Regions from separate parts of the Methylophaga sp. UBA3603 genome, predicted to be linked through region 2. Evidence: riboswitches for the same ligand, from Rfam matches in the RefSeq annotation. Region 2 holds a riboswitch; each other region holds the start of a gene.
The links. A riboswitch is a leader RNA that binds a small molecule or an ion and turns the genes downstream of it on or off. The one in region 2 is predicted to bind cyclic di-GMP.
Positions count from the first base shown of each region.

Region 1: linked by a shared signal. The riboswitch ahead of B4F66_RS13225 (hypothetical protein) and the one ahead of B4F66_RS09785 (hypothetical protein) in region 2 are both predicted to bind cyclic di-GMP.
Region 3: linked by a shared signal. The riboswitch ahead of B4F66_RS06450 (VPLPA-CTERM sorting domain-containing protein) and the one ahead of B4F66_RS09785 (hypothetical protein) in region 2 are both predicted to bind cyclic di-GMP.

Region 1 is NZ_DFMC01000010.1:489,490-497,710, reverse strand. It holds partial or broken gene B4F66_RS13240 (PAS domain-containing protein) at 1-1,281, shown strand, start outside; gene B4F66_RS13235 (winged helix-turn-helix transcriptional regulator) at 1,604-1,876, opposite strand; gene B4F66_RS13230 (zinc-dependent alcohol dehydrogenase family protein) at 2,015-3,025, shown strand; cyclic di-GMP riboswitch class I at 3,319-3,405, shown strand; gene B4F66_RS13225 (hypothetical protein) at 3,422-4,072, shown strand; tRNA gene B4F66_RS13220 (tRNA-Arg) at 4,205-4,281, shown strand; gene B4F66_RS13215 (DUF502 domain-containing protein) at 4,517-5,140, opposite strand; gene dsrE2 (sulfur carrier protein DsrE2) at 5,175-5,639, opposite strand; gene B4F66_RS13205 (sulfurtransferase TusA family protein) at 5,644-5,877, opposite strand; gene B4F66_RS13200 (beta-barrel assembly-enhancing protease) at 5,974-7,422, shown strand; gene B4F66_RS13195 (thiosulfate oxidation carrier protein SoxY) at 7,419-7,907, shown strand; gene soxZ (thiosulfate oxidation carrier complex protein SoxZ) at 7,907-8,221, shown strand, end outside; gene B4F66_RS13185 (histidine kinase) at 8,221-8,221, shown strand, end outside.
Region 2 is NZ_DFMC01000009.1:527,044-535,264, forward strand. It holds gene B4F66_RS09775 (hypothetical protein) at 1-236, shown strand, start outside; cyclic di-GMP riboswitch class I at 447-528, shown strand; gene B4F66_RS09780 (hypothetical protein) at 558-1,076, shown strand; cyclic di-GMP riboswitch class I at 1,232-1,310, shown strand; gene B4F66_RS09785 (hypothetical protein) at 1,353-1,856, shown strand; gene B4F66_RS09790 (polysaccharide biosynthesis/export family protein) at 1,979-2,530, shown strand; gene B4F66_RS09795 (porin family protein) at 2,569-3,753, shown strand; gene B4F66_RS09800 (GumC family protein) at 3,769-5,532, shown strand; gene B4F66_RS09805 (P-loop NTPase) at 5,567-6,403, shown strand; gene B4F66_RS09810 (ExeA family protein) at 6,506-7,297, shown strand; gene B4F66_RS09815 (right-handed parallel beta-helix repeat-containing protein) at 7,684-8,221, shown strand, end outside.
Region 3 is NZ_DFMC01000008.1:208,022-216,242, forward strand. It holds gene B4F66_RS06445 (PFL family protein) at 1-1,359, shown strand, start outside; gene B4F66_RS06450 (VPLPA-CTERM sorting domain-containing protein) at 1,433-2,038, opposite strand; cyclic di-GMP riboswitch class I at 2,054-2,131, opposite strand; gene B4F66_RS06455 (hypothetical protein) at 2,254-2,733, shown strand; gene B4F66_RS06460 (bifunctional diguanylate cyclase/phosphodiesterase) at 3,138-6,464, shown strand; gene B4F66_RS06465 (GGDEF domain-containing protein) at 6,794-8,077, shown strand; gene B4F66_RS06470 (EAL domain-containing protein) at 8,083-8,221, opposite strand, start outside.

The DNA.
Region 1 (8,221 bases), on a different contig from region 2:
TTGACAATTAAAGGTCTCGAGTCTTGCTCACTTTATCTTTTTGAACCTTTACCTGAGAAACTCTTAGGTGAACAAGCTTGGCAACAACTATTAGCTTTTAGTGAAAATATTTATGCTGTTTTTGATAATCACAATAATTTAGTCACATCCAATATAGATTCGGTTGATGCTGATGAGATGTATTCTGTTTTCGATAGTCCGCAATTGTTGAAGGCTTTGCAAAACGCCATCAAGATTACAGATCGAAAACTTCGCTTATCTGAGAATGATGATTTTTATTATCAAGTAACCCACTCCACTCTTGATTCTGATAGCGGCCCGTTATCAGCTTTCTTATTATCTAAACAAACGCAACTTGCAGACTACAAGCAGTTCGAAATGTTATCCAAAGTAGTAAGTAACACAAGTACAAGTGTATTGATCACTGATAAAAATGGGTTTGTCGAATATGTTAATCCCGGTTTTGAAAAGCTTTCAGGATTAACACTTGCAGAAGTAAAAGGTAAAAAGCCTGGAGTTTTATTACAGCGTGAACAAACTGATACAGACACAATTAAGCGGATTTCTCAAAAACTTAAAGCACGAGAGCCGTTTTATGAAGAGATTTTAAACTTTACCAAAGAGGGTGTGCCCTATTGGATAGTGTTGTCAGTGAACCCAATTTTCAATGAAAAGGGGGAACATACTGGGTTTGTTGGCGTGAGTTCTGATGTACGTGAAATTAAACGTCTGGTCTTAGAGCAAATCAACCAAAAAGATGCTATTAGCAGTCATTCGGCGGTGATGGAGTTTAATCAAAGTGGGCAGTTCATTTCAGCTAATCAGTTTACTTATGAACAATTAAACATTGTCGACGAAGTGCAAATGCAGTCTTTACTGGGAAATTTGAAAGATCATTTAGATGAGCCTCGCAAACAATTGATCGAAAAAGGTGAACCCACCGCGGTGATGATTAAACTGGCTCATCAAGGTGGTGAAGTAATTTTAGAGTGCATAATCTCAGCAATAACAGATTTAAACGGCAATATTTCTAAGTACATTGTGTTTGGTAGCAATGTCTCTTCTCGAAATAAGCTGGTGGCTGAAACTCATCTTTCTATGTCGAATGTGTTAAGTAAAATTCAAGCCACAGTAAAGACAATAAATGCAGTAGCCGATCAAACTAATCTGTTAGCGCTTAATGCAGCCATTGAGGCAGCAAGAGCTGGTGAAGCTGGACGAGGATTTGCGGTAGTGGCCGATGAAGTTCGCAACCTTTCGAAAAAATCGAATGAAGCAGCGGTTCAAATTGGTCAACTGATTAACGAAACTCAGTCGCATGTTGACGAGCTGGCTTCTTTTTTAAGTGAGTAATGTTTCTATACCGAAGAATAGTGTTAGCGTCAGCGCAAAGTTTATTCGTTCTCAGCTCAAATGCTTGTCCGACCCGTTAGGCAGGTGATCAAACACTCTAACGCTAGTGCAAATGACGTTTCAATTCAGATTAGGAAATCTCAAAAGCTATACCTAAATCCCTAATACTAATAGTTGAAACCCTGACGATTATAATTGCCGACAATGACCCTTTAGCTCAGATGAATTAGAGTGTACTCAAGCCGATTAGCTAAAGATCATTTTCAAGGGTCCAGTTTTTTAGTTCTTCAAGTATAGTCAGGGCATTCAATCCTCTAGCCGCAATTTTGTATTGGACCGCGACAGGTTTGCTTGAGATCACATCTCTGGTGATCAGTTTATTTTCTTCCATTGCCTTCAACCTCTCTGCCAGGACTTTTTTACTGGCCCCGGCAAGTTGTCTCGCAATTTCATTAAAACGCATGGGCTGATCTTTCAGGTGCCACAAAATGGAGCCTGTCCATTTATTACCGATAATTCTCATTCCCCTCTCAACTGGGCAAGGTTTATAACAAGTCTGGTCGTTTTCTCTCATAGTTATTTGTAGGTTACAAAAAGTTAACTGGTTGACTATTGTAACCTGAATGTTAGTTTGTATGTTTAGACAAACTAGAGAGCAGACATGAAAGGTAAATCAATTTTCGTCGAAGCGGGTGGTGGCTTTGATAAAGTTAGCGTAGAAGAAACAGAAACAATCTCGCCAGGTGACAGCGAAATTCTGGTCAGACTTCATGCTAACTCGCTTAATTATCACGATTATGCGGTCGTCAAGGGGCTCTGGCCTGCATCAGAGAAAAGAATACCTATGGCTGATGGTGCCGGTGAAGTAATAGAGGTGGGGCCAAACGTGACCGAATTTAAGGTCGGTGATAGCGTTGTGAGTACGTTTTTCCCTTCTTGGTTAAGCGGTGAACCAGTCGTTGATGGTTTCTCAACTGTTCCTGGCGATGGAGTAGATGGTTACGCAAGAGAATATGTCACGGCAAAGGCTGAAGCTTTCACCAAGTCACCCTCAGGTTGGTCTCATACAGAATCTGCGACGTTGACTACAGCAGCCTTGACAGCATGGCGGGCTTTGTTCGATTTTAATCAGCTCAAATCAGGTGATACCGTTCTTCTTCAAGGGACTGGTGGTGTATCCATTTTCGCTTTACAGTTTGCCAAAATGGCAGGCGCCAAAGTGATTGCCACTTCATCCAGTGATCAAAAACTCACTAGGTTGAAGGAGCTGGGAGCAGATCATGTGATCAATTATAAAAAAGAACCTAAATGGGGCTTTTTAGCCAGAGAACTTAATGATGGAAAAGGTGTTGACCACGTCGTTGAAATTGGTGGTGCTGAAACATTGGAGCAGTCTCTAAACGCTGTACGTATCGCTGGCCAAATTTCGTTAATCGGTATTCTTTCTGGACAGACTTGCGATATAAATATTGTGAAGACTTTTGTGAAACAGGTTAGGCTTCAGGGCGTCCTTGTTGGTAGTAGAGTCCATCAGCAGGAGATGATTAAAGCTATCGAGGTTAATCAGCTAAAACCAATTATTGATCGTACTTTTGCTTTAAAGGACATTGTCAAAGCATTTGAGTACCAAGAAACGAATCAGCATTTTGGTAAAATTTGTTTAGAGTTTTAAATGAAATAAAAAAGCCCCTGATGAGGGGCTTTTTTAATTTATTAGCCGCTCAATCCCCGACAGAATGCTTCAGAATTCGTCGGTCTAAAATAGCCCTGCTATAATTGTGGCCGATGTCCCTGTAGCTCAGATGGATAGAGCGTTGAACATTTATCTGTCCAAAATGAGAAGGATAGGGCTGGGATTACATTATTAGCTCTAATAATTAACATCAAAGATTTATTAATTAGTACTAAAGTACAATACTTTTTAATAAAATTTAGTGTAAGTTCGAAAGAGTGATCTAATCACGCTATTTATTATGCCAAACTTGGCGTGAGCCTTGGACGGAAAATTACAGCTGTGCTTTTAAGTAAAGGTATCAGGGCTGGGTTGCATACTTTAAGGAGTTCACCGATGAATAAGATGATAGCTACGATAATCTTCTCATTATTTTCTTTATCTGCTTTTGCCGCTACAGTCGACATTGATTTGAGTGGGGCTACCACTTCCACCCTTATTGATGCTGATGGGGCAAGTTTCTCACAAACTTTCACAGGTCAGACTGCATCTGGCTCAGCAATTTCAGGTTCCCCTACAGGGCCATTATCACTAACACCAAGTGGAACAATAAGAGTTGTCTCTTTTGATCCAGGTTGCACAGGTTGTGATTCTGGCAATTCACTTCTTACACCCTCAAGTTTTCAGGGCCCATTGTCGATTTTGTTTGATTTTAATGCCGACAGTTTTTCATGGGTGATGGGAAGCTCTGTTGCAGGATCCAATGTTGCTGCAGATTTATTTTCAAATAGTGGTAGTTTAATCAACACAGTACTAATCAGCATGCTGGAAGGGTACAACAAATACTCTATCTCCGGCTTGGGTGCTTTTGCAGGAATTACTTTTAGAGACAATAACGACCCAGCTGGAGTACGTTACATGGACATGTCTTACAATAGTGTTGTCGGAGTCTCTGAAGTTCCAATCCCTGCCGCCGCTTTCATGTTTGCGCCTGCATTGCTTGGACTCATGGGATTACGTCGAAGAGCAAAAAATAAAGTCGCTTAACTTTATTTCTTTCAGAAAGCCGTGATGATTAATTTCATCACGGCTTTTTTATTTGTATAACTTCCGTTCAACCGCCAATTGGTTTGTTTCGAAGTGAAGCCGATCAGCTTGACTGATATAATTGCGGCCGATGTCCCTGTAGCTCAGATGGATAGAGCGTCCCCCTCCTAAGGGGAAGGCCACAGGTTCGACTCCTGTCAGGGACACCAATAATAATCAATAGATTATTTTTGACTGGAAATGAATAATAGCGGGATAGTCATTCGCATACTCCCCATCAACTTTTAGAACCTTCATTTTTTCTGTAACAAATTTATCGATTTGTATTAGGTTTATCAGATTCAGAAAGTTGAGGTTGGGAAAGGAATAAATATCCCACTGGGTAATGGATACGGCGCAACTAAGAAAGTAATGACAATTCTTTACCAGTTGCCTTGTGAAAAATTATTTTTCAACAATGATTTTTGGTTGATGGCTTTCTGTTTCACTATCTGAAAGTCCTGCGGTCAGGATCCAGCGCATCGTGTCTTCATTCGACATTTCCAAAGACCGAACCTGATCTCGTGAAACGCAAATTGTATAGCCACCAACTTGATAGCTCATTGGCAGGTATATGGCGACCAGATTATTTTCCTGATCCTCCATGCCTAAAACATGGCTAACGTTATCCTTCACCAGAAAGCCAATCAGCTGAACCCCACCGATGGTGACAGCAACAGCATTGCTGAGACTTTCCTGCTGTTTCTCGCGAGAGAAAAAACGCGTGAAATCTCGTAATGCACCATGAATCGATTTCACCAGCGGAATGCGATCCAGGATGGATTCACCCATATCAAACAGTCGTTTGACCAGCCAGGCATTAACGGCAATTCCAATCACAAAAATTAACCCTATAGCCGCTAATAACCCAAGCCCTGGCCAATAAAAATCATAGGGTAAAATGGCAATCATTATCGGACGTAATGCACGCTCTGCTGTAACAGCCAACCAATAAATAAGATAAAGCGTCAGGGTGACGGGTAACGCTGTCGCCAAACCTTTTAAAAAAGTCTTCCAGACAAATTGCATAAAGCTGTTCCTATTCCAAACCGAATACGGTTATTCAGATGTATAAAGTTATATCGGCTTCGCTGGCAAATTCCAGAAAGGTGGCAGCGCCTCCATGACTGATTCCATCGATAAAATCTGAATTTTTAAAATCAAACAAATCGACAGTCATTTGGCAGGCAATTAATTCAACATCTGACTCCAGACAAATCTCACGTAATTCAGCAACACTGGCAACACCTTTCTTTTTCAATTTGCGTTGCATCATCCAGGTAGCAAAGGCTTCAAGCCCTGGAATAATTTGCACGATACTGGGGACCGGAACAGGCATGGGCATAGCAGGGTTGCCTAAAGGAGAGACTTTAAGAGACATATCTTTCTTAAGCAATTGCAAACCGTAAAAGGTAAAAAATATTTTGGCTTCAAACCCTAGCGCCGCTGCTGTGGAGGCCAGTAGAAATGGTGGATATGCACCATCTAAAGTACCTTTACTTGCAATTATGGCGAGTTTTTTGGCCATGCAGTCATACCCCTTTTTCGATGATGAAATACAATTTTCCGTCGACTTCTTCACTACTGAGTAGCGGATTACCAGTCATTTTGCAGAAGGCCGGAATATCTTTTAGCGCGCCAGTATCGGTACATATGAGTCGCAGTCGCTGAGAGGCTGACATTTCATTGAGCATCTTACGCGCTTTAAGCACTGGAAGTGGACAGTTTAAACCTGATGTATCAATTTCTGTATCAAAATCTGACATACTGATTTCCTTTAAAATATCCGTTCACATGATAAACGCAAGCGGCGTTTTTGTCTTTGTGGAACCGGTCTTAATGAGCCAAGGTCTATAGGCGTTATGAAATATCTTATCGCTACAGTTATATTTTTGATGAGCAATCAAGGCATTGCCCAGGCAAACCTGGATATTGCGTTGCCAGAAATGGGGGACAGTGCGGGTGCTCTGGTTTCGCCTGTGGAAGAGTATCAGGTCGGCCAGTCTTTTTACTGGAGCCTGCAGCAATCAGTGACCCTGGTTGATGACCCGGAAGTGAATAGTTATATCAACTCACTTGGACATCGTCTGGTGACCAATAGTGATGATCCCGGTCGTTCTTTCACTTTTTTTGTGGTACCTGACAATTCTGTTAACGCTTTTGCCGCGCCAGGCGGTTTTATTGGCATTCATACCGGACTGATGCTGACGAGCGAAGCAGAAAGTGAGCTGGCATCGGTCATGGCGCATGAGATAGCGCACGTTACCCAACGGCATATTCTGCGTAATTTCGAACGTTCTAAACGCATGAGTATTCCGATGACCGCTGCGATGATTGCTGCGGCTTTATTGGGGGTGGCTGACCCGAGTGCAGGTTCGGCTGCTATCATGGCGGTACAGGCTGGGAATGTGCAAATGCAACTGGATTACAGTCGGGCACATGAAGCTGAAGCCGATAATTTGGGCATGCAAACTCTGGTAAATGCAGGCTTTGACCCAAATGCGATGCCACGTTTTTTTGAGCGGTTGCAGATTGCAGGTCGCTTCTACGGTGGCGACCAGATTCCGGAATTTCTCAGAACTCACCCAATCACCGTGTCCCGTATTGCAGATGCCCGTGGACGTGCTGCCAATCTTGAACCACGGCCCCAGATAAGAGATACCAAAAAGTTTTATCTGATGCGTGAAAAAGTGCGTGTCATGACATCTGCAAATCTGCGTGAATTGATCAAAACCTATGAAGATAAGCTGAAAGAAAATACAACAGAAGATCAGTCTGTCACTCGATATGGTTATGCCCTGGCATTATTGAAAAATAGCAACTATACCCAGGCTCGTGATGAAATTAATGACTTAATCGATTTGGATGATAATCAGTTAAGCTATCATCTGGTGCTGGCGGATATCGAAATTGCGTTGGGAAGAATGGATGCAGCACTGGCAATTTATAATGATTTTCAGCGGGTTTATCCGGATGATTGGGCGCTTTCTATCAAGCAAGTTCAAGCCTTGTTGAGAGCCAATGAACCACGTAAAGCGATTACTATTTTGCAACGTCAATTAGATGTCGGTGAATCTTCTGCGGATTTATACAGATTATTGGCCAAAGCTTATGGTGATATGGGACAGAAAAGTAAATCTCATGTCTGGCTGGCTGAGCATTATCATAGTTCTGGTCAGTTGATGCAGGCTGCAGATCAGCTCAGAATTGCAGCAGACTATGCCCGAGGTGATGAATTTGAACTCGCTAAAATCAGCTCACGTTTGAGACAGGTTGAAACGGATATCGCAATGATGGAAGAAATTCGATGAATGATAATTTAGATAAATATCGTCGAAAATTACTAAAGCAATCCATCTCTGCTTCAACGCTGGCTTTGGTAGCGGCTAGTGGTTTAATGGCTCCAAGAATTCTATTAGCACATTGGCCTCAGGATGCTTTCAATGCAGAAACATTGGAAGATGCGATATTAACGTTTCTGGGAGAGGCTGAAGAGGTTAATGAAGAAGCCATTCAATTCACAATTGGTTCTCCTCCTACCTATGCTGTGAATGGGGCCAGTGTTCCGGTTGAAATCAGCAGTAGTCTGGAAAATATTCAGCGAGTGGCATTATTGGTGGAGAAAAACCCTTTCCCTCTGGCAATGGCCCTTGAACCCACTTCTGTAGTCAGCTTTCCCTTTAAAACAATGCTTAAAGTCGCCGAAGATTCGGAGATAATTGCCATGGTCAGGGCGGATGGTAAGCTTTACCGAACCAGTCGTTATGTGGAAATTGATATTGGTGGGTGTGCCTGATGACAACAAATTCCAGAGATAGAATACGGGCCAAATTGCTGGAGGGTAATACGCTAATCAGAATTTTACTGTCCCATCCAATGCATACAGGGCGGGGTAAAAACGAGCAGGAAGAGCTGATTCCGGCTGAATTCATTCAGGACATTCGCTGCTGGCGTAACCAGGAAGAAGTGTTAACGGTGAAATGTGGTACGGCAACTTCACGTAATCCTTACTTTGCCTTTCAACTCAAAGGAGGGGAAATCGGAGATACGATCAGTCTTCGCTGGGTGGATAATCTTGGTGGCAAGGGAACAACGGAAACCAAAGTGGTA
Region 2 (8,221 bases):
GTGGTTATGTTGGTGCGCCAACTATTTTTAACATCACTGGTGATTTTATCTTTACTGCTATTTTGACAGCGGGATCATTCTTTGGTGTTGATATTTTTAATGCCACATCAGATGTTCTGAAATACGACCTGTCAATTTCTGCAGTACCAGTACCAGCTGCATTATGGTTATTTGCTCCAGCATTGATGGGCTTTTTCGGTTTACGTCGTAAAGCACTGAAAACAGCTGCTGCATAGTAACAAATGAGTTAACAATATTGTTGGTTCAAGGAAAGGGGGCTTCGGCTCCCTTTTCTTTGTGGGGCTCAATATCATCAAAAGACTCTAAAATTTTGCATCTGCGATTTACCTACCTGATTTGAAAAATCCACAAAAACTGTTAGTCTGTAACTGAACTTTCAGGAATATAAGAAAGTCTCAATTTTAGAAACAATTCTGTTTCTATCTTCAATATAAAGCCAAACTTGTCGTGAGGCAGGGTCGGAAAGCTACGGATCTTTAATTGACTAAAGATGGCCGGGCTGCATTGCTTATTTTTTCACTTAGAAGGAAATTGCTATGAAAAAAGCGATGCTATTATGTATAGCCTTTTTATTCTCTGCTGGTGCAAACTCAGCAACTCTTAATTTAACAGCTGAGGGCTCAAATGGGGCATCCCAACAGCAAGTCACCTTAAATAAGAACAATGTTGTTTTAGGTGGTGGTGTTGTTGAAAGCTCCAGATCAAATTGGAGTTCAATGTTTAACGTCACAGCAGATACAAATACTGCGGTTGATGTTGAATGGTCATTTAACCCAGTGAGAAATCTGGTTTCTGCTACTGTAGCAATTTTTGCATTAGATGGTAGTTTTACAGAAACGTACGATATAACGGGCGATTTTACTTTTTCGGCCATATTGTCAGCAGGTAAAACTTACGGTTTGGATATTTTAGATGCTACATCACATGCATTAAAATATGATGTGTCAGTTACCTCATTATCAGAAGTGCCTGTACCAGCCGCATTATTTTTATTCGCTCCCGCCTTATTAGGATTGATTGGCTTGCGTCGTAGAGCCAAGATGACTGCAGGCTGAAACGGTTAGGAGAAATAAAAAGGGAGCTTGAAGCTCCCTTTTTTATATATTTTTTGTCAGAAAAGACTCTGTACAAACTGAATAAAAAACGTTATGGTTAAATTAACTTCCTTAAAAAGCTGGGAAGTTTTCACAATGGAAAGGATTTCTTCTTTCCTATCAATAGCCAAACCTGTTGTGAGGCGGGGGCGGAAAGCCACGGGTCTTACCTTGTAAGATCGCCGGGTTGCATTGCTTAACTTAATCTATAAATCAAACCCCTTAAAGGAGCGACTTATGAAAAAAGCGATGCTTTTCTTTATGACGTTATTTTTCTCAATTAGTGTAAATGCAGCAACCTTAAATTTGACCACCGCCGGATCATCAGGTGCTACGCAAGAAGTTAGCTTAAATAACAACGATGTTGTATTAGGCCACGGAACGGTAGATGAGCCAAACACCAACTGGTCATCATTTTTTGATCTATCTACAGATCAAAATACACCCGTTAAAATTGTATGGTCATTTAATCCAGAAGCAAATCTAAGTTCAGCTACCGTATCGTTATTTGAGATGGGTGGTGCTGTTATCGATCAGTTTAATCTCATCTCAGATTACTCATTTACCGCCACGCTTATGACTGGTATAAACTATGGTTTGGATATCTTTAGTGCTTCTTCTGATGAGCTGAAATATGATGTTTCAGTATCGGCTGTGCCTATTCCAGCAGCGCTTTTTCTCTTCGCACCTGCCTTATTCGGCCTATTGGGACTGCGTTTACGTGCTAAATCAAAAGCGTAAAACTGATTAATTCAATAATAATATCCAGTTAAAATAAGGGAGCAGAAATGCTCCCTTTTTTTATGCTTAAATAACGTGTTATCATCCGAAGCGAAAGTAATTTATAAACATGGAGAAGAATAATGAATAAATTGATAAATGCAGTGTTGCTATTAGCGGCACTTTCGATTGGAACAGTTGTTCATGCTTCAGAACCTTATACACTTAATGCAGGTGACATGTTAAGCATTTCAGTTTGGAATGAAGATGCCCTGCAGAAAGAAGTCGTTATTCTTCCAGATGGTACTATTTCGTTTCCCTTAGCTGGCCAAATAAACGCGAAAGATAAAACGGTAGTTGAAGTAGAAACCGAACTTAAAGAAAAACTTTCAGAATATATCTCGGATCCAGTCGTTAACGTTACCGTAAATCGGGTTTCAGGTAACACTGTACATATTCTAGGTAAAGTCCAGACTCCCGGCTCCTTTGGAATGAGTCAACCGCTTGATGCAATGCAAGCTTTGAGTTTGGCTGGTGGACTTACGACTTATGCGAAAGAAAACGACATTATCATTTTGCGTAGAGATGGAATGAAACAGCAAATCATTCCGGTCTATTACGCAAATATTAAACAAGGCAAATCACTTGAATCTAACGTGCTGCTTGAAAGCGGTGATGTCATTATTATTCCTTAATGAGGAATAATAATTATCGACACCAAAATGGAGTCAGCATGAAAATAAAAATTATTATGTCGGTTTTGGTAGCAAGCATGTTCCAATCCAATATCGCCAGTTCAGCCGAATACATTATTGGTGCCGATTTTTCTCCAACATTCAGTTATGATGACAATGTTCAGTTACAAGAAGATAAAGAGGGCAGTTTTGTTACCAAACTTGCACCGACATTATTACTTTCTCGTTCTGTCGAAAACTCAACAGTCGCACTTAATACCGGTTACAGGGTAGAAAGATATACTAGTTTAAGTGAGCTGGATCGCCAGGATCCTTTTGCCAATTTAACGGGTAGTTATAATACAGAACGCAGTGCTTATGCTTTAACAGCAAGTTATGCTGAAAGAGCTCAACGCTCTATTGCTGATGAAGATACCGGTGATTTTGCGTCTAATGCAACGGTAACATCAAAATCATTGGCACCAAGCTATCAATATCAATTTAATGAACGTGACTTTGCTTATACCAGTTTTAATTATAACGAGCGAACTTATGATACAAGCGGTTTTAGCGATAATGAGACGAGGTCCTTAACAACAGGTTGGCGGCGCAATTTGTCAGAACGTTTGACCGGGGGGCTGGCACTAACTTATGCACAATACGAATCTCAATCAGAATTTATTGAATCAGAATATGACAGCTATAACCTAAGTGTAACCAGTACTTATCTAATGAGTGAACGTTGGTCATTTTCAGGACAAGTAGGATATCGAACATCTGACAGTGAAACGCAATCACTTTTTGGTGGGCCAAGACAAACAGACAGAAGCTCAGGATCGTTATTTGATTTTTCGGCAAATTATATTGGTGAATTAAATACTTTGACATTTTCCTTATCACGTTCACTTAATCCTTCGGGTGAGGGAGTGGTCAATGAAACTGACCGAGTATCCCTTAATTGGAACAGGGATATTGCAGAAACCCTTTCGTTGTCAGTCAATACGTCGTATCAGGAAACGCAGTCTGCTGATGACCTATCTAACACTGATAGAGAATATTTTACCCTTTCGCCAGCGCTCAACTGGCAACTCGAAAGAAACCTTGCCCTTAAGATGGGGTATCAGTATCGCCAGCAAAAAGGCAGCAGTTTTGGTGGGTTCGATACGATTGATGACAAAGTCGACAGTAATATGTTTTTCTTAACGGTAAACTATAACTGGGATGGACTGCGTTTTTCGCGATAACTTTAAGAGTACATAATGGAAGAAGAAGTCAAAAGTCTACGGGATTATCTGGATATTCTGTGGCGACGTAAATACTGGATTGCGATTCCAGCTTTAGCTCTGATGATAGGCACGGTAGTATTCACATACTCACTTCCAGAGAGTTTTAAATCCCAGGGTTTGATTTTGATCGAATCACAGGAAATTCCACAGGATTTGATTCGCACCACCGTCACTAGTTACGCAGATCAGCGTATAGAGGTTATCAAACAGCGTCTACTCACCACCAACCGGATTATGGAAGTTGTTGAAAAACATAATCTTTATTCTGAACAAAGAAAAAGCTCACCGATCACCGCACCAATTGTTGAGTTGTTTAAAAGCAATGTTAGTGTGGATATTATTCAAGCAAATGTGACGGACCCTGCCAGTGGTCGCGCCAAAAAAGCCAGTATCGCCTTTACTGTCTCGTTCATGGATCAGTCCCCACGAAAAGCTCAACAAGTTGCTAACGAGCTGGTTACAGAGTTTTTAAATGAAAATGCCAGAGCTAGAACAGACCGGGCCGAGGACACCACCCAGTTTTTGAAACTGGAAGGTGACAGAATGCAGAAAGAAATTCAGCAAACCGAAAAAGAAATTGCGGAATTTCGAGATCAATACAGTGACAGTCTTCCTGATATGCTGGATTACAATCTGAGCACGGTTCAGAACATTCAGGAAGAAATCTCTTCAATACAAAATCAGATCATGGTGTTGAGTGACCAGATGACCACCATGGGGTTACAGCTTTCGATGATTCCCAAGCAAGCTACCGGTGCGACCAGCAATGCTGCAGGTCAGCCTTCAGCACCGATGATGGCTTTACAAGAGCTACGCGCGCAATATCGTTCGATGCAAAGTAAATACTCGGCTAACCATCCTGATTTACAACGCGTAAAACGTGAAATAGATGCCCTTGAGGCAGAAGTTGGTGTCGATGCGTCCCCTCGTGAAGAAGTTGAAATGCAATTGACTTCTGCCAGAAGTAATTTGCAAACACTTAAGCAACGTTATGCGACAGAGCATCCGGATGTAAAATCTGCTGAAGCAGAAATAACCCGTTTGGAACAACGTCTAGCGGATCTGCCTGAAGAGAATACTGATTTTGAAACACAAACCACTACTAGTTCTACAAATCCAGTATATATAGAAGTCAGCGCCAAAATTGATGCAACTGAACGTGAGATCGGTCGTTTGAGAGAGAGGCAGGCAGACTTGCGTGAAAAACTGGCTGAGTATGAAAACCGTGTTTACCAGACCAATCAGGTGCAACGTGCTTATCAGGATCTGACCCGTGATCGTGAGAATAAATTAGCTAAATATCAAGAGTTAAGAGCCAAACAATTAGAAGCAGAACTGGCACAAACACTCGAAACAGAGAACAAGGGCGAAAACTTTACTCTGATCGAACCGCCTCAAGTTTCCAATACCGCCGAAAAGCCAAATCGCAAGAAACTTATTGTTATGGGATTTGCAGGATCAATTGGTGCTGGAGTTGGTCTTGGGCTTCTGGTCGAAATGTTATTTGGCGGAGTGCGTGGCTATACCCAAATTTCCAGAATTGTCGGAAAGCCACCTATTGTTGTTATCCCTCTTATTCAGACCGACCACGAAAAACGCCGTAAGAGACGAATCATTTATAGCTTGATCGTTTTAGGAATTATCCTTGGCCTAGGTGCTGTCATATTGTTTCATTTCTTTGTAATGAACCTTGAAGTGTTATGGTTCAAAGTACTGAATAAACTGAGCTTGCTGTAACAACAGTATCAACAATTAATACGGTAGTTTAATTATGGATAGAATTCAGAAAGCGCTTGAAAAAGCTAAACAGCGGCATGCTCAGAAACCGGAACCCATCAGAGTAGAACCAACTAAAGCTGAGAATAGTGTTTCACAAGCCGAAGATCCACTGGCAGCTCCTATTGAGTCGATATCGTATTCCCAGACCAAAGTGGTGAATGTTCCAAATCATCAGCTTGAACGCAAACGAATCATTGCCGGTTTCTACAATAATCCGCAATCAGCCGTGTTCAGAATGTTACGGACCCAGGTACTGAAAAAAATGCGCAGTAATCGCTGGCAAACGCTGGCAGTGACCTCTCCAACTGCCGGTGAAGGTAAATCAGTTGTGGCTGCTAACCTTGCTATGGCAATTGCAATGGAGCTCAATCAAACCGTTTTGCTGGTAGATATGGACTTGCGTAATCCGAGTATCAGTAATTATTTTGGTCTCAATGCTCAGGTGGGTCTCAAAGATTATCTTTCAGGTGACTTAAAACTCTCAGAGGTTTTAATCAACCCAGGTATCAAACGATTGGTTATATTACCGGGAGTCGGCAGAGCAGAAGATTCTGCTGAACTGCTTTCCAGCCCCAAAATGGCCAGTCTGGTGGCTGATATTAAATCTCAGTATGATTCCCGTGTCATTATTTTCGATGTTCCACCTGTGTTGCAGACTGATGATGTGTCGCTTGCAGCAAGCTATTTTGACAGTACTTTGCTTGTACTCGAAGATGGTAAAAATACTGAATCGAATATTACTAAATCTTTGCAGATGCTTGAAGGCTCACCCTTGCTTGGTACAGTGGTAAATAAATCTGCCAGTCCCCCCGAACATCAAAATTATTAATCTATGTATACAGAACACTTTGGTCTTAAGCATAAGCCTTTTAACCTGGTACCCGATCCTCAGTTTCTCTATATGAGCCCCAACCATAAAAAAGCGCTCACAATGCTGGAATATGGTTTGATGAGTCATGCTGGGTTCACGGTGGTGACAGGCGAAATCGGTGCGGGTAAAACAACGCTGATACGGGCTTTGCTAGGAAAGATTGATGATGATTGTGTTATTGGCCTTATAAATAACACACATGAATCATTTGGTGAGCTGATGGTATGGGTACTGGATTCGCTTGAAATAGAGTCTAGTGCGACAGATAACGCTGGCCGCTATCGCGATTACATTAATTTTGTTGTCGAGCAACATGCTCAGGGGAGAAGGGTAGTATTAATTGTCGATGAAGCGCAAAACTTGTCGGTTCAGGCATTAGAAGAATTACGACTTTTATCCAATGTAAATATCGACTCGGATATTTTCTTGCAGCTCGTATTGACGGGGCAGCCTGAGTTAATCGAAAAACTGAACCGACCAGAACTTGTGCAATTTGCACAACGCATTGGGGTAGAGTTCCATCTTAAAGCGCTTAGCTATCCGGAGACACAAAATTACATTGAATACCGTTTGGAAGTAGCGGGAGCTAAACATAAAATTTTCAGCAATGAAGCCTGCGCCGTAATTTATTGTTATAGCGAGGGGATCCCCAGACGTATTAATAACCTGTGCGATTTTGCTTTGGTTTATGCCTTTGCTGATGATAAAAAAGAAATTGATGTCGCCCTTATACAAGATATGATGCGGGACAAAAAATCTTCTCGTATTGTGGAGACCAAGGCTTCAGAGAACCCGGATGTAAAACGAGTTAAAAGCTGGTTGCTGGAGCAGCATAATATTCAGATAGTCTGATCTTTTATCGGGAATTTTTCACTTGTAACCGAAATTATTTCTTTTTGTGATAAGTATCACGATTAAGCTCTTACTAAATTATTAATATTCAACCATCTCCATAATAAAGGAGATGAAGCCATCGAAATATCAAAATCCTTTAAAAATCCTCTGCCCCCCAGAGGCTTTTTGGCCCGACTGAAAGGTCGGGTTTTTTTTGGAGCTTATTACTGGGTAAATTGGTCTATTGATAGGTACTGAAAGCAAGAATTTTTGCTTACAATCTCACAAGTTCTTGTTCAAAAATCAACCAATTGTGAATGTGTGAATTTGGTCACCTTTATTTGTGTAGTATGTACATATCATTCAACGCGTATCATCTTTAATTCATAGGGGGGACGATGATCATGAAACTTATTTCAATTCTATTTTCAGGTTTACTTTTAGCGATTTCTGCTTCTGCAGCATCCGCACAAAATTACTATGTTTGTGATAACGGCGACGACAATAACAACGGCCGTTCCGAAACCTCGCCATTCCGCTCATACGAAAAAGCAATGGATACATTTGATAAAATGTCTGCAGGAGATAATATCCTTTTCTGCCGGGGGGGTAAATTTGAAATCACCGAAAGAAAGTGGATAGCCAATTCCCGATGCAATGCAGAAAAACCATGCGCTATCCAAAGTTATGGTGATGAATCTTTAGACAAGCCAATGCTGATAAGCAACGGGGAAACTGCAATTAATTTCCAGAATTCTGGTTCATCAAAACCAGATGGTGGCTATATTGTCAGGGATCTGATGATTATTTCAAACGCTAGTCGTCATTCCGGTATTGCAATGTATAACGATGTAGATGACTTACTAATTGAAAATGTACATATCGAAGGATTTTCAGTTGGTATCCATGCTGCAGGGGCAAATAGCCCAGAGCAAGGCTCAA
Region 3 (8,221 bases), on a different contig from region 2:
GACATTATTTCAACTTTGATGATGGTGCGGGAACAAAACCTGGATCTTCGCACCGTCACTGTTGGCATCAACCTGACCGATTGCGTCAGTCATGATCTGGAAACATTCAAACGTAAAATTTACGACAAAATCACCCGTTATGCTGGCCAATTGGTGGCTTCCTGTAACCGCATTGAAAGACGCTACGGTATTGAAGTTGCCAATAAACGGATTTCTATCAGCCCAATCGGTGTTGTCGGTGCACCTTTCAGTTCAGAACAATTAGTTGAGGTCGCCGTAACGCTTGATAAAGCGGCGCATGAATTGGGTGTGGATTTTATTGGTGGTTTTACTGCTTTGGTAGAGAAGGGCATGAGTAAGGGCGATCAGGCTTTGATCGAAGCCATTCCACAGGCGCTGACGGAAACGCAACGAATCTGTTCATCCGTCAATGTGGCCAGTACGCGTGCCGGTATCAACATGGACGCGATTCTCAAGATGGGGCAAATCATCAAACAGGCTGCAGAACTCACTGCAGACGATGATGGCCTTGCTGCTGCAAAATTAGTGGTCTTTGCCAATATTCCTCAGGATGTACCGTTTATGGCCGGTGCTTATTTAGGTATCGGTGAAGCAGATGCGGTTGTCAGTGTTGGTGTCAGTGGTCCCGGTGTAGTAAAAGCGGCTTTGGAAAAAGCCTTGGCTGAAGATGAAAATATGGATCTGAGCCGTGCGGCGGATGTCATTAAACAAACAGCAGCCAGACTGACACGTGCTGGTGAGTTGGTGGGCCGTGAAGTGGCACAATTACTCAATCTGCCATTTGGTATTGTCGACTTGTCGTTGGCACCGACACCGAATCGTAATGACAGTGTCGGAGAGATTTTTGAAGCGATCGGTTTGCCAGCTTTTGGATCACCTGGCAGTACCGCATTTTTATCCATGCTCAATGATGCAGTGAAAAAAGGTGGTGCGTTTGCCAGCTCACATGTGGGTGGTTTAAGTGGTGCGTTTATTCCGGTTTGTGAAGATTTGACCATTGCTGAGTCGGCTGCAAACGGCACCTTGAATCTGGAAAAACTCGAAGCCATGACGGCAGTCTGTTCAGTTGGCCTGGATATGGTGGCTTTACCTGGAGATACTTCAGCTGAAATGCTATCCGCGATTATTGCTGATGAAATGGCAATTGGTGTGATTAACAAAAAAACCACAGCAGCAAGATTGATTCCAGCGCCTGGCAAAAAAGCAGGTGATATTGTCCGGTTTGGTGGTTTGTTGGGTGAAGGCCCAGTGATGGCTGTCAATATGGGGAATCAGGAAAACCGCTTTGTGCGACTAGGCGGACGTATTCCTGCTCCGATTCAAAGCTTGGTCAATTGATCATCTTATGCTAACAATTAAAAAGCCGTGACAGAAACTGTCACGGCTTTTTTAGATAAAATAAGCGTCAGAATTACTGGCTTTTCGCTCTTCTACGCATTGCTAAAAAGCCCATCAAACCTGAACCAAATAACCAAACTGCTGCTGGTATTGGAACGGCTGAAACCCGGATGTTATCCAGCATCGCTCCAACATTATCCCCCCCGAAGTTTCTAAAAGATAATTTATCCCCATCAACCAAATCAACCAGGAAACTATAGGTATGCCAATTTTCATCCCAATCCAAGAGAAGATGATTAACAAGTGCACCTGCTCCAAACAACACCGAAACTTGGTCAGCAGGACCATTACGTTGATTACCAGATAAATCAAAACTCACTTTGTATTTTCCTGCAGAAAAACCATTTTTAGAAGACAAAATTCCTGCGTCACCAGTTGAGCCGTCCAGATCTACGCAAAAGCTACCAACTGAACAAACGATTCCCCATTGATTACCGTTTTTGATCAAATCAACCGTACCGTTTGATACATCCCAATTAACGAAGCTGTTATAGTTTAAGACAGAACTCGCCTGACCTTCACCTTCAAAGCTATCATATAGGCTATCAATGGTTGCAGCAAAGGAAACTGGAGCAAAACATAATGCAGATATTGCTAAAATTTTTGTTAAGTTTTTCATAGATATATCCTCAATTTTTGTAGTTCAGCAATCTCAACTTTGAGACCGGAAACTTTCCGTCCTTAATTCGCATTAAGTTTGGCAAAAATTAAAAATAAATGTGTCTTATAAAGTTCGACACAGATTCAAAATAATCCTTATTTAGACGTTTTTTAATTGTACTTTGGTACAAATACACTTAATAAATCACTTACGGTTAGTCCGGTAACTTATTAATGCAAAAACTCGTTGTACAAATTATTATCTTTCAGTGGGATAAATCTCAGCTTTCTGATGCGCACAAAAAAGCAAGGGCAGGATTACCTGATCGCTATCCGCTAAAATCCTCCTCTTCTGTTTTGTCTAATAAGCAAATATTGCTTGATAAGCATGGGGATGATATTTCCGGAAATCGCATTCGCTATCAACTGACAGATGATTATTTTTTAATTGATCGTTTTCGTGTTGGTTTAAAAGTCAAGACAGTGGAGTTCAAACCACGATTACAGGCCGATGAACCACCGATATTACTTACTTCGCTCGAAGAAGGGTGGGTACAGTGTCAGTACCAGTGGCGCTACCGGATGGATGAAGGCGGTTATATTTACTGGCTTTATGAAAATGTGATCGTAAATGTCTGCTTCGCAGAAAAAAACGATCCAGGTGTTTTTGTAAACTCACCTCCCGCCCAACGTTTTACAACTCTACTGACCTGACTCATCAAACGCTCACAAAAACCATAAGACCACTTGCTTTTAGTTCATGCTTGAGGATGAGATGGAGAGCACAGGTTTTTGGAGAATAAATCTCTATAATCGCATTAAATTTCTACGGGACAAATTATTTTCTTTCCTTGGAGTCAATATATTACGACCAAGGTAAAAGTCCCTGGTTTTAGTGAGAATTATCCCTTGTAATGAAAAGGTAATATGCCTAAGATGCCCCGGCATTTTAAGATCGTTAAAATCAATTAACAGTTCTGTTTAAATATTTTTAATTGCCTGTTATGAATCAGTAAGTCCTTGAAATTATTTCAACTTAATCGCTAAGTAAAAACAGACGGGGTATTGACCATCTATCTAATGACCACCTCAGCCAAAACAAAGCCAAAAAGCCTCTCGTGAACAGCTATGTAGCCGATACCTCACCGGTTGCCATAGTGAAGTTTTGTCTGCAGTCTGAGCGGCAGATAGCAATTCTCGACAGTACAGCTTCCATCGTTGATATTTTTGGTTTTACCGCAGCACAAATTATTGAAGATTCCTCGTCTGCATGGATGAGCATTGATTCAGATGATCGTGGCATTATTCTGCAGAAAATGGCTGAGTCAGCTCAAACGATGCAACCTCTGAATCTGGGTTGGCATGTGTTACACCCTCAGAAAGGTAAGGTTTTAGTGGATTGCAAAGCCATGCCTGAAGCGGATTCAGAAAACGGAATGGTATGGCATGGCTATTTTCAAAATATCACCGACCTGAAACGTACAGAGCAGGAAAATCAGTCTCATTTGTGGTTTCTTGAATGTCTGGATCAGGTCAACCGGGCTATTCAGGGCACCAATGATCTTGAGCAGATGATGAGTGATGTTCTGGCAGCGATATTGTCGTGTTTTGCATGTGACAGAGCATGGCTTTTATATCCTTGTGATCCAGCAAGTGCCACTTGGCATATCCCCATGGAGCAGACCACTCCTGACTACCCTGGTGGTCTGTCTGCTGGAACAGATTTCCCGATGACCGAAGAGGCAGCCCGAGGTCTGGAAGCCTATCTGGCCAACAGTGAACCAGTAACGCTGATTACCACTATAGAAAGTCCTGATGCACCCGAATTTCTGAGAGAGCATCATATTCGCTCAATCATCGGTACGGCCATCTATCCAAAAACCGGTAAACCCTGGGTGTTTGGTTTGCATCAATGTTCGTATGAGCGAGAGTGGACTAACGACGAAAAACGTTTATTCAGTGAAATCGGTCATCGTTTATCTGATGGCTTGACCAGCTTGCTGATATATCGTGAACAACGTGAGAGTGATGAACGCTTTCGGCAGGCGTTTGAATTTGCTGCGATTGGAATGGGGGTGTTGTCCTTGAGTGGGCAGTGGTTAAGAGCCAATCATTCCATTTATGAAATGTTCGGCTATTCCGAAACTGAACTACTGCAAATGACCTATCAGGAAATGACCCATCCCGAGGATTTGCATAAAGGACAAGCGGAGCTTGATCGGCTGATTGCTGATCAAATTCCCTATATGCAGATTGAAAAGCGCTATCGTCATCAAAATGGGGACTATTTCTGGGCAAGACTCACAACCAGCATTGTCAGAGGAAGAAACAACCAGCCGCTGTATTTAGTTTCGCAGATAGAAGATATCGAAGAGCGTAAAAAATCAGATCAAAGTATCGCCCTGTTAAATTTTGCTATCAATCAGGTAAAAGAATGCATTTATCTGCTGGATGGAAAAGGGCGCATCAGATATGTCAACGATGAAACCTGTCACACCATGGGATACAGCCGTGACGAATTAATGGCTATGTCCGTTCCTGAAGTTGACCCAGATACCTCTCAGGAGGTTTGGAACGAACATTGGCAAGAACTTAAACAAGAACGTTCCGTTCGTTTGGAAACTCGCCATAAAACAAAAAACGGCAGGATCATTCCAGTCGAGGTGAATGCCAACTATTTTGAGTATGGCGGAATTGGCTACAATCTGGCACTAACGCATGACATCACTGAAAGAAAAGCGGTTGAAATTGCTTTGCGGGAGCAGGAAGAACGTTTCCGGCAACTTGCCGATAATATTGAAGAAGTTGTATGGCTGACCGATCTTGCTATGGGGCATCTGCTTTATATCAGTCCAGCCTATCAAAGCATCTGGGGACGCAGCTGTGAAAGTCTTTATGATAAGCCGTCGTCCTGGTTGGAAACGATTCATCCTGAAGATATAAATAATGTCAGTCAGGCTGTTGTTCAAGGCAAGATAACTGGCGAATACGATATTGAATTTCGCATTATCCGCCCGGATAGCACCATTCGTCATATTCACCAAAGAGCCTTTCCGATATTGAATGAAGCGGGCGATGTGTATCGAATTGCCGGCACTGCCCAGGATATAACGGAACGGAAAGAGCAGGAAGCACATATTGAATATCTTGCCTATCACGATTCATTAACCGCTTTACCAAACCGTTTATTGACGATGGATCGTCTCGGGCATGCGATTACCCATGCTACACGTCATGCCGATGTATTGGCCGTTTTGTTTCTGGATTTGGATCGCTTCAAAACCATCAATGATTCACTTGGTCATCAGGCAGGTGACTTGCTGTTACAGCAGGTTGGTTCACGCCTGCTTGGGGTATTACGTGAAGAAGATACCATCGGCCGGGTGGGAGGTGATGAATTTCTGATTTTGCTCCCCAGTATTAATACACCTGACGATGCGGCACATGTCGCCCAAAAGCTACTCGACATTTTATCTCCACCCTTTATGGTAGTAGGTCATCAATTACATGTTAATGCCAGCATTGGGATCAGTTTGTGCCCCCGAGATGCAGTCAATGCTGAAACATTAGTGAAATATGCTGATACAGCGTTATATCTGGCCAAAGAGCAAGGCCGAGGCGTTTTCCGTTTCTTCAGTCCCGAACTGGATGATCGTGTTCATGCACGACTGCAATTGGAAAATGATTTACGAAATGCGATGCATACAAACCAGCTGTATTTGCATTATCAGCCGTTAATGGATTTAGCGACCGGAGAATGCATAGGTACAGAAGCGTTACTAAGATGGTCTCATCCTAAAATTGGCTTCATCTCTCCAGCCACTTTTATTCCGGTTGCGGAAGAAACAGGTTTGATCTTACCGATTGGTGATTGGGTTTTACGGACCGCCTGCCTGCAGGCAAAAAAATGGTTCGAGGCCGGTAAAACGAATTTTCGGATGGCAGTTAATCTGTCACGCAGACAATTGGACTATGTCGGGCTGGCTACAGATATAAGACGAATTCTTGATGAGACAGGTTGTCCTGCACATCTATTGGAACTGGAAGTCACCGAATCCAGTGCCATGCAGAACCCTGAACAGGCTATTGTTATCTTAAACTCGCTTCATGAAATGGGCATTTGTCTGGCAATTGATGATTACGGAACTGGCTACTCAAGTCTAGCGTATTTAAAACGTTTCCCATTTGATCGACTTAAAATTGATCGATCATTTATTGATGGTATCCCAGATGATGCTGATGATATGAGCATTGTGCATACAACCATTATTCTGGCGAGACAATTGCGTTTAACGGTTATTGCCGAAGGCGTGGAAACCCAGGCACAGTGTGATTTTCTCAAGAAACATCAATGTGATGAAATTCAGGGCTATTTGTTCGCAAAACCAATGTCGAGTGAAGATGTCGAAAACCGGTTTGGATTCATCAACTCATCTTCGGCGTGATTTGAATTCTGGAGCGTTGTTTCATCCATCATTAGACGAAAATGAGGTGATCTTTAGCGCAATTGGCCAGGCCAATAAATAAAATGGCAAAAATTATAGTGGTTAACCACAGCTACGTAGCGGCCCAAAGGCTGATAAAAACTAAAACAGCAAAACCAGGACGATGCTATCAATGAATGACCGCAAGCGGTTTTTCCTGACGTTTAAGTGAATAATTCCGACGGTTCATGAATAACTGCACAGATTGATAGCACGAACAGGTCGATAGCTTAGTAGTTACAGACTGGTGAGATGCTTGTCAGATGCCCGACAACACGTAAGAATATGTTATGGATAAACCTCTTCTTGATTCATTTAGCGAATACGTAGACTTACTGCTCGACGCCATTTGTGCTGTGGATGAAGACAGCCGGATTATCTATATCAGCAATGGAGCGCATCGCGTTTTCGGCTATCCAGCCGAAGAATTGATAGGCAAAAGAATGCTGGATCTGCTTCATCCCGAAGATCATGATAAAACTCAGCAAAGTATTGATAGTGTTATGCAGGACAAACATGTCCTGGATTTTGAGAACCGCTATATACGAAAAGATGGTCAGGTTGTGCATCTGCTGTGGTCCACCAGCTGGTCAGACAAGCATAAAATGCGATTGGGCGTTGCCCGTGATATCACCCGTATTAAAGCCGCAGAGGAAATGCAAAATTCGCTGATTGCGATATCAGACACTGCGCACCGAACCAACGGCATCAAACAGATCTGCCAGCAAATTCTCTTTCATCTCGACTCTCATATCTCCATCGCGACCTTCGGTGTTGAAGTCTCGCCCATAAATGATTCTAAATGGCACACCATTTTTGAGAGTGTGGGCGGCTGCATGCATATGCTGAAAAATGAGGTGAAGCTTCGCATTGCCAGTGATAATCAAATCGCGCTCGAAAAAATTGATGACAAATTAATGTTACTGGTGCCGCTGGTGTTTGATGAAGAGTCTCACGGCATTATTGGCCTGGCTTTAATGGAACAAGATTATTCGCTGAATGAAAACGATAGAGCGTTATTGACCTTTACGGCATTACAGGTTGCCACTGCAATTGAACGCCATCAACGATTTGAACGACTACAACATCTGGCTTTATATGATGCATTAACCGGCTTGCCCAATCGGGAATTATTTCAGGATAGGGTGCAACGTTCATTATTAAGAGCCAAGCGTGAACAAAACCATTTTGCTCTGATGTACATGGACCTGGATAAATTCAAAGAGGCCAATGATACCTATGGCCACGCAGCCGGTGATCAACTGTTAAAAGAATCAGCAAGACGTATTACCGATTGTGTGCGAGAAACCGATACCGTCGTAAGATTTGGTGGAGACGAATTTGTCGTGCTGTTGGATACAGTGGAAAACCGCAAAGGTGCATTGGGAGTAGCCGAAAAAATCCGTTTGTCACTGTCAGAACCCTATGAATGGCAAGAACATGAAATAGAACTTTCTGTCAGTATTGGTATCGCTTTGTTTCCCGAACAGGGAGAGCAAATTACCCAACTTATCGCTGCCGCCGATGAAGCCATGTACAAAGCCAAAAAGCGTGGCAAAAACTGTATTCGTTGAACAGTTCAACGATTGTTTAAGTTGCCCCTGGAAGTGCGATTTTGTTTTATCCATTTCTCTTCGAACTCACTAATGGTGAGAGGGTAGGAGAAGAAATAACCCTGAGCATAATCACAGCCTAAGATTTTTAATTCATTCGCTGTT